Regions from separate parts of the Bacillus sp. URHA0034 genome, predicted to be linked through region 2. Evidence: riboswitches for the same ligand, from Rfam matches in the RefSeq annotation. Region 2 holds a riboswitch; each other region holds the start of a gene.

Region 1 (2,201 bases), 3.6 Mb from region 2:
CGCATTACGGACGATCCACCCCCACCATACTATTTATGATAGATTTAGAGTCCGAAGCGGTGGGCACTGCCCGTCAATGCCGGATTGGTTCAACATTCACTGTGGTGATCACCACAGTGTTGGAGGCTTTAGCTTAACGGGTATGTAAGCCGCATTCTGTCTTACCGCTGCCCGACCAGCGTCCTGCACGTGAATCGGCGCCATCACCAACCGGCTTTGTACAAGGGAAACAACCGATGCTTGGATAGTTCTGGTCATGCAAGGTGTTGTATGGAAGATCCTTACTTCTGATGTACTCCCAAACCTCATCCCAAGTCCAATGAATTAATGGGCAAATTTTGATATTCTCGAATTTATCATCCTTATTAAGGAACTCTGTGTTGGCTCTTGTTGGTGACTGTTCACGGCGAAGTCCTGAGATCCACGCTTGTTTAGCAGTCAAAGTCTCCCTTAATGGGATTACTTTACGAATGTTACAGCACTGGTTGGCATCTCTTAGCCATAGCGCCGAGCCATATTCTGCAGCTTGTTCATCAAGAGTTACTTTTGGTTGTTTCCGCTCAATTCTTAATGTTGGGAAACGGGCTTCGATTTTGTCGATGACTTCGTAAGTTTCAGGAAAATGCAGCCCGGTGTCTAAGAACACGATATGGGCATCTGGTTTTACCTGATGAATCAGGTCAATCAATACAATCGCTTCGGCTCCGAAGCTGGATGCATAGACAATGTCTTGATCAGCATAAGTGTTGTATGCCCACTTTAAAACGGAAAGTGCCCCTTTCGTTTTATCTTCGAAAGGAAATGTGTCGGAAATTTGTTGCCAATTTTGATAGGTAATTGCAGCGGTCATGCTACATGCCTCCTTTTTTTCATAAAAAAACGTCTTCCAGGGCGGCTGACGTTGAGACAGCCTCCAGCTTACTGGTCAGCAGTTTTTATTTTGTTTAAGACGAACCTTTTCATTTTTTTCTATTTGTACAATCTTACCATCCTGAACTACTAGTGTAATCGAGCCAAATTGTAAAGAAACCAGCATGTTCTCTAAATGCGTGATAAGTTCTTGCCTTTCATTAGCGTTCAGACTTATTCGCCTCCTTTTTACAAAAAGCGCCTTTCCCACTTTAGGAAAGGCGCTCACAAAAGTCCAGTAAACACCTTATCTACCAAAATGAAAACCATTTTGCTGGAATTGGCACCTTGCTTGGCAGGTTGCCGGGCTTCATCGGGCCAGTCCCTAAGCCTCTCTAGATAAGAATAATTGATTGATGTGATTAATCCTACCATACCAATAGGATTTATGTAAATAAAAAAATATAAAATTTAAAAAATTCTTCACTGCTCTCTTTTTTGTGATGAATTTTTGGCAAAAAAATTTCTTTAAACCAATGCCCTTTTCTGATTGTTTGCATTTACTGTAATGTGAAGGAGGAGGATGAATGTGACGGAATTGAGTTTTCATCAAATTGCCCATGAATTGTTAAAAAAGGAAGTCGAAGTAGTTACTCTGCAAGGGAATTTTACCGGCAGGCTTTTAGAGGTAGGCAGAGATGTTATTGTATTGGAATCGAGAGGCAGAGGCCGCGAACGAATTTTGGGTATTAGAATTGAAACGATCGTAGCGATTTTCCGAGTGGAAAATTTTATACCTAGAGGACCATTTGGGTTTGGGCCAGGGGAAGTCGAGGAATCACCAGAACATCATGAAAGCAGCAGCAGTCATTAAGACGAATCAACAAGAGAAAGCAGCCGTATGCTTTCTCTTTTTTTTGCAAAAATCTCCCTATTACCGAAATATTAAACGAAATTTATTTAACTTCAAATACATACGGAAATGCTCTTACCTTGATAATGTCTCTTAGTACCCTTTTACACGTCATCGTGCTAAAATAATGAAATGACAGGAACATCATGATTCCAAATGATGGGGATCTGTTTTCCTCACAGTAAGGACGCGGTTAAATAATAAAAGACAAGAAGGGTTTTTTTTGAATAATACATCAAAGAATTTAGACAATAAAATACTTCGTTTTACAGTTACGCTGGTAACGGCTTTTATTGGGGGGTTAGTATTTTCTTTTCTTCATACTCCGATCCCTTGGCTGCTTGGGCCAATGGCAGCTGTCTTAATCGGCGCAAGATTTGGAAAAATTGCATTTTACTGGCCGGTTGCGATTCGTGATACAGGCTTAATTGTCGTCGGG
Region 2 (2,201 bases):
TACGGTAACCGGATGATTACGGATTAAATTGGTTATGACTGGCTGCTCAGCTGATTCGCCAATAAAGGTTAATTGGACAATCTGGCCGGAAGGATATTGTTCAAGCAAATGATCAACGGCTTCTTTTGTATCTTCATTCTCAGATACTTGCTGAACAAATCGCTTCGTAATTGGCTGCTGTGGTTTTTTAAATACATCCAGTACCGAACCAAGTTCAACTACCCTGCCACTTTCCATTACTGCAACACGGTGACAGATTTTCCGAATCACGTGCATTTCATGGGTAATTAACACAATTGTTAACCCTAGGCGTTTATTAATATCCACCAGTAATTCCAAGATAGAATCCGTGGTTTGCGGATCTAACGCTGAAGTTGCTTCGTCACAAAGTAATACTTTAGGGTTATTTGCAAGCGCCCTGGCAATCCCCACACGTTGCTTTTGACCGCCGCTAAGTTCGGATGGATAAGCATTTTCCCGGCCTTCTAAACCAACCAGTTTGACTAATTCGGCGACCCGTTTTTTCCGCTGCGGTCCTTTGACACCAGCAATTTCTAAGGGAAACGCGATATTTTCACTAACTGTTCTCGACCACAGTAAGTTGAAATGCTGGAATATCATACTGATTTCTTGGCGGGCTTTTCGTAATTGTGAGCCCTTTATTTTTGAAATGACACGGCCCGCAACTGTGACACTTCCCTCTGTTGGAATCTCCAAGCCGTTTAACATGCGGATTAACGTACTTTTTCCGGCCCCGCTATAACCAATCACGCCGAAAATTTCTCCCTCTTTAATCTCAAGGTTTACATCATCGACTGCCTTAAGGTCACCTTTTTTGCTAGGGAAGATCTTCCGAACATTTTGTATTGAAATCATTTGATCACCTACTTTTTTATCGTCTTTATTTGAATATAGAGTTAACTGGATGCTTATAAAGGATTTCTATTATTTCAGAAAAATAAAAATGCCTATCTGCACAGGCAGAAAGGCATCATGAAAAATAAACCTTTCTCCCATCTTCCAAAGCAAACGCTTTGTGTGAATTGGCACCATTTCAATAAATATTGACGGTTGCCGGGCTTCATCGGGCACATCCCTCCACCTCTCTTGATAAGAGCTAACAGCTTCTATATTCAATTTAAAATGTAATTGTTTTAACTAAATTATTTCAACAAAAATTATCGTATCATGTATAAAAATAGGTGTCAACGATTTTTTCGGAATATCTTTAATAGGTAAATTTAGGCTTTAGCCTTTAATGAAGATAAACCTGTCGCTGATTCAATCGCAGCCTCCAGGTCATCGATTAGATCCTCGACATTTTCAATACCGATGGAAAGCCGGATTAAATCCTCTGATACACCGGCAGCCTTAAGTCCTTCAGCGTCCAGCTGCTGATGGGTTGTGCTTGCTGGGTGAATGATTAAACTCTTAGCATCGCCAACATTGGCGACATGGGCCCAGAGTGTTAATGAATTGATTAATTTCGCCCCTGCTTCTTTTCCGCCTTTAATGCCAAAGACGACCATTGAGCCCGCACCCTTTGGCATATATTTTTTTGCTAATTCATTATCAGGATGTGAGCTATGACCAGGATAAGATACCCAATCTACTGCCGGATGAGCTAGTAAATAATCAACAATTTGCTTGGTATTGGCAACATGCTCCTTCATCCGCACATGGAGGGTTTCAAGTCCTAATGTAAACTGAAACGCATTTTGCGGGCTTAGCGCAGGTCCAAGATCGCGTAATAATTGAACACGGGCTTTGATGATGTATGCGACCGCCCCTAAAGCTTCTGCATAGATAAGGCCATGATAGCTGTCATCAGGAGTGGTGAAGCCAGGGAATCTTGGTGAATTCCAATCAAACTTGCCGCCATCGACAATGATTCCTCCCGTTGTGGTTCCGTTCCCTAACAACCACTTGGTTGCTGAATGAACAACAATATCGGCTCCATGCTCGATTGGCCGGCAAAGATATGGTGTGGCAAAAGTATTATCAATAATTAATGGAACCCCTGCTGCATGGGCAATGTCTGCTACTTTTTCAATATCGAGGACACGTAAACTTGGATTACCAATGGTTTCTGCAAAGACTGCTTTTGTTTTTCCCGTGATCGCTTGGCGGAAGTTTTCTGGATTTTCGGCATCAACAAATTTGACATTAATACCGTATTTAGGCAGGGTAACTGCTAATAA
Region 3 (2,201 bases), 540 kb from region 2:
CAGCTGTAGTACCAATGGATGTCCCTATAATCAATCGTGTGAACGGTATAATTGCTACAACCAGGATAATAAATGGAATGGAACGAAAGATATTGATAATGACGTTCAAAATATTGAAAATAATGGAATTCTGTAAAATACCATTTTCTCTTGTAATGACTAAAACAACACCAATTGGTATTCCGATAATAACGGATATAATGAGAGCAACTATGACCATATAAAGAGTCTCGTTAATTGAACTAAAGAACTCAGGCCAAAACCAAGACCAATCAAATGGCATCTTCAGACACCTCCCTAATAACAGCATTATGTTCCCTTATATAGTGCACAGCACGCTGAATTTCTTCTTCATCACCTTTAAATTCAACCAGTAAGTTCCCAAATGGACTACCTTGAAGCTCCGTTACCATGCCATGAATTACATTTAAATCAATGGAAAAGTTCTTTGCAGTGTTGGAGATTAAAGGTATATTGGTTGAACTGCCTTTAAAGATGATTCGATAGATGTTCGTATGACCATTATTCATAATTAGTTGTTGAATCGACTTTGGGATGTTATCGTTTAGAACAGTCCGTACAAAGCTTCTGGCAATCTTAGTCTTTGGTTCGGTGAAGACGTCAATGACAGGCCCTTGTTCAACGATTATCCCATTTTCAATAACGGCCACTTTATCGCATACGTCACGGATCACATTCATTTCGTGGGTAATCATTAAAATGGTTACGCCGAATTCATCCCTAACTTTTCGTAATAACTCTAATACAGCCTCGGTGGTATTAGGGTCCAAGGCAGATGTTGCTTCATCGCATAATAGAATATCAGGGTCTGTGACTAACGCCCTTGCAATTCCAACCCGTTGCTTTTGACCTCCCGACAGCTGATCGGGATAATGATTCATCCTATCCTCTAAGCCAACGAAAGTGAGTACTTGTTCCACCTTTTTCCTGATTTCACCTTTGGGTCTGCCTTCCAAGATAAGTGGCATTGCTACGTTGTTAAAAATAGTTTTTGAATGCAATAGGTTATACTGTTGGAATATCATCCCAATCTTTTTTCTTTGTCTACGTAATTCCTTGGGAGTCTGGGATAAAAGATCTATACCATTTATAAGGACTTTCCCTGAAGTAGGGCGTTCCAATAAATTTACACAACGGATTAGCGTACTTTTTCCAGCACCACTAAAACCGACTACGCCAAATATTTCACCTTTATCAACCTGAAGACTTATTCCTTTCAATGCTTCCACTTTTTTCTCTTTGCCTTTTCCATAGCTTTTATGGACGTCTTCAAGTATTAGCAAGATAGTAATCTCCTTTCCGGAATTGTAAATTATACAAAATAGCCTCTTTCATCAGAAAGAGGCTATTTTTATCTAGACCTTATCTTTCAGAATGAAACATTCTGCAGGAATTAGCACCTTTCATTAAATGATGGTTGCTGGACGTCGTCGGGCCTGTCCCTCAGTCTCTCTGGATAAGTTATTTAATTTTAATATAATAATAATATTATGCAATATTAAGACTATTGTCAATATTTTTCTGCTATTTTCAAGTTGTAAACTATTTCTAGTATAGAAATAAAGTTATTAATAGAAAAGGAAGCAAGGGGACGGTTCTCTTGCTTCTAAGCGGGTAAACAAAAACAAATATTAAGATTAAGCCTGGTGAATTAATAAAGCCATCCATCCACGTGAGATACCATCATCTGTAGAATAGAATTAGCTGAGAATGAAGAATTGAAAGATCAGATTGTAATGGTTTCATCTCTTTAACATGGACAGAAAAAAGATTGGGATCGATTGTACTTAAGCCAACAGCTCAGTTTTGTTCAACAAGACTGAAAGGATTTGAATTAATCTTGATGAACCGTACCATAAGTAAATGAGGTCTTTTCTGAAAACAGATACAGCACCATTCCATCATAGTTTAGAAGGTGCTGATTTGCTTATATGAACAAAAGGGTTTGGCCTGCCAAGCCCTTTTTGTATTCTTTGATCAAATGAGCACAACTTAATTTATTTTTCAAAACAAACGCGAATTGTCAACCGCAGTTAATGTTTGGTTGACAATTAACATGAAATTGAATATTATCATAATTAAATTAATTACATATTTATTTTGAGGAGAATGTAAAAATGAAACTTAAAGAAATTACCTTTGTAGCGGTGTTTGCTGCGGTCATGGGTGCTCTAGGTATC
Region 4 (2,201 bases), 410 kb from region 2:
AAATTTGGAGCAGAAATGACTGTGAACCCTGGATCATGTGTTAACAATTCTTCTTCTGTTGGACGAATAAATAACTGTTGTACAAATAGATTATGCCAGGCGTATTCATTAATGACTTGAATAGGCAGCCGGGACTTTTTGTCCGCTCCTGCAAACCCTTTGAATACAAAGATCTCACTTTGTAGTCTTAAGTAATCAAGTACTTTTTGATACAGATTCGTAAAAGCTTCCTCAGATATAGGCTGATTGGTTGAGCCCCACGCAATTTTATTCTTGGTAGACTCTTCCATCACAATGAATTTATCCTGTGGTGAACGTCCTGTATATTTGCCGGTGGAAACACTGACAGCGCCGGTAGAGGTCAGTGTTCCTTCATTTCTTCTTAAAACCTTTTCAACTAATTGCGGGACGGATAGCTGTACCTGGACATGACTTTGTTGTAACAATTGTTTTAATTCAGTTGGAATATGAACAGAATTCATTTACTGAAACCTTCCTTTACTAGGATTATTTGTTAAATAGTATAACACATTTATTTTAATAGTCTATACTAATGAAAGAAATTATGTGAATATTTAAGAATTTATTCGTGCGGAGGGACAAAAGCTTGGATTAGTCTCCAATAAAGAAAATATTCATTTTTAAAGTTACAATTTTCTCTTTTTGAAAAAACTTGATACAAATTCATTGACATTGTTTGAAGGAGTAGGTTATGATTTAGCCTTGAACGGATACTCTCTTATCCCGAGCTGGTGGAGGGACAGGCCCTATGAAACCCAGCAACCTGCAAACGAATAATCGGACTCCAATTGAATCCGTTATTTCGGGCAAAGGTGCTAAACCTGAAGCAAGGCTTGACCTTGGACGATAAGAGTGAAAGGCACGCAAAACTTTTGCTATTAACCTTTCCTCATTATGATGGAAAGGTTTTTTGTTGTATTTACGTGCTATGTTACATAATTGTACTTTTTATTCCATCGTATAAACTTTAAGGGGAGTATACTAAAATAGAATTTTGTCTGGGGCCAAGCACCAAGGCACTTTTTCATTTCTATAATAATAATCCCATGTTTATTTCATACTACTAAGGGAATGAGTTCCGTATCAACTCGAGGTTAAACGGCAGGTATACATAAAACCCAAACAGCTAACCTCACTTAATTCCATAATAAGGAGGAATTCAGATGTCAACAAAACGTCGTTTGTTTACTTCTGAATCAGTAACTGAAGGTCATCCTGACAAGATTTGTGACCAAATTTCTGATTCCATTTTAGATGCAATACTAGCTAAGGATGCTAATGCTCGTGTTGCCGCTGAAACTTCAGTAACAACAGGACTAGTTTTAGTAGCAGGAGAAATCACCACATCAACATATGTAGATATTCCAAAGATCGTCCGTGAAACGATTAAAGGTATCGGTTATAATCGTGCAAAATATGGTTTTGACTCGGAGACTTGTGCGGTCTTAACTTCGATTGATGAACAATCTCCTGATATTGCGATGGGTGTTGACCAAGCCCTTGAAGCTCGTGAAGGTCAAATGTCAGAGGAGCAAATTGAAGCGATTGGTGCAGGAGACCAAGGTTTAATGTTTGGTTTTGCTTGTAATGAAACAAAAGAGCTAATGCCTCTTCCGATTTCACTGGCGCATAAACTTGCACGCCGTTTAACGGAGGTACGGAAAGAGGATATCCTTCCTTATCTGCGTCCTGATGGAAAAACACAAGTCACGGTGGAATATGATGAGAATGATAAACCAGTCCGAATTGATACGATTGTCATTTCTACACAGCACCACCCAGAAATTGCATTAGAGCAAATTCAGCGAAACGTGAAAGAATATGTCATCAATCCTGTTGTTCCAAAGGAACTCATTGATGAAAACACAAAATATTTTATTAACCCAACTGGCCGTTTCGTTATCGGCGGACCGCAGGGTGATGCAGGTTTAACAGGCCGTAAAATCATCGTTGATACCTACGGCGGATATGCTCGTCATGGCGGTGGGGCATTCTCCGGCAAGGATCCTACAAAGGTAGACCGTTCAGCTGCCTATGCTGCGCGCTATGTGGCTAAAAATATCGTGGCGGCAGGACTGGCAGATAAGGTTGAGGTTCAGCTTGCCTATGCAATTGGTGTAGCAAGACCGGTTTCCATCTCAATTGATACGTTTGGAACCGGCCAAATAAATGAAGAGCAA

Evidence for each region. Region 2 has a riboswitch for S-adenosylmethionine ahead of ACZ9EE_RS20655 (methionine ABC transporter ATP-binding protein). Riboswitches for the same ligand answer to the same signal wherever they lie in the genome.
Region 1: another riboswitch for S-adenosylmethionine. It lies ahead of ACZ9EE_RS03820 (YezD family protein); the one in region 2 lies ahead of ACZ9EE_RS20655 (methionine ABC transporter ATP-binding protein).
Region 3: another riboswitch for S-adenosylmethionine. It lies ahead of ACZ9EE_RS18110 (methionine ABC transporter ATP-binding protein); the one in region 2 lies ahead of ACZ9EE_RS20655 (methionine ABC transporter ATP-binding protein).
Region 4: another riboswitch for S-adenosylmethionine. It lies ahead of metK (methionine adenosyltransferase); the one in region 2 lies ahead of ACZ9EE_RS20655 (methionine ABC transporter ATP-binding protein).

Annotation. Positions count from the first base shown of each region.
Region 1 covers NZ_JBWCDK010000002.1:313,661-315,861, forward strand. Annotated here, with positions in the region: gene ACZ9EE_RS03815 (phosphoadenylyl-sulfate reductase) at 134-850, opposite strand; gene ACZ9EE_RS03820 (YezD family protein) at 926-1,054, opposite strand; SAM riboswitch class I at 1,154-1,255, opposite strand; gene ACZ9EE_RS03825 (hypothetical protein) at 1,439-1,723, shown strand; gene ACZ9EE_RS03830 (AbrB family transcriptional regulator) at 1,986-2,201, shown strand, end outside.
Region 2 covers NZ_JBWCDK010000002.1:3,882,270-3,884,470, reverse strand. Annotated here, with positions in the region: gene ACZ9EE_RS20655 (methionine ABC transporter ATP-binding protein) at 1-876, opposite strand, end outside; SAM riboswitch class I at 1,011-1,117, opposite strand; gene ACZ9EE_RS20650 (O-acetylhomoserine aminocarboxypropyltransferase/cysteine synthase family protein) at 1,242-2,201, opposite strand, start outside.
Region 3 covers NZ_JBWCDK010000002.1:3,343,544-3,345,744, forward strand. Annotated here, with positions in the region: gene ACZ9EE_RS18105 (methionine ABC transporter permease) at 1-283, opposite strand, end outside; gene ACZ9EE_RS18110 (methionine ABC transporter ATP-binding protein) at 273-1,304, opposite strand; SAM riboswitch class I at 1,381-1,484, opposite strand; gene ACZ9EE_RS18115 (biotin transporter BioY) at 2,139-2,201, shown strand, end outside.
Region 4 covers NZ_JBWCDK010000002.1:4,291,113-4,293,313, forward strand. Annotated here, with positions in the region: gene pckA (phosphoenolpyruvate carboxykinase (ATP)) at 1-482, opposite strand, end outside; SAM riboswitch class I at 737-874, shown strand; gene metK (methionine adenosyltransferase) at 1,185-2,201, shown strand, end outside.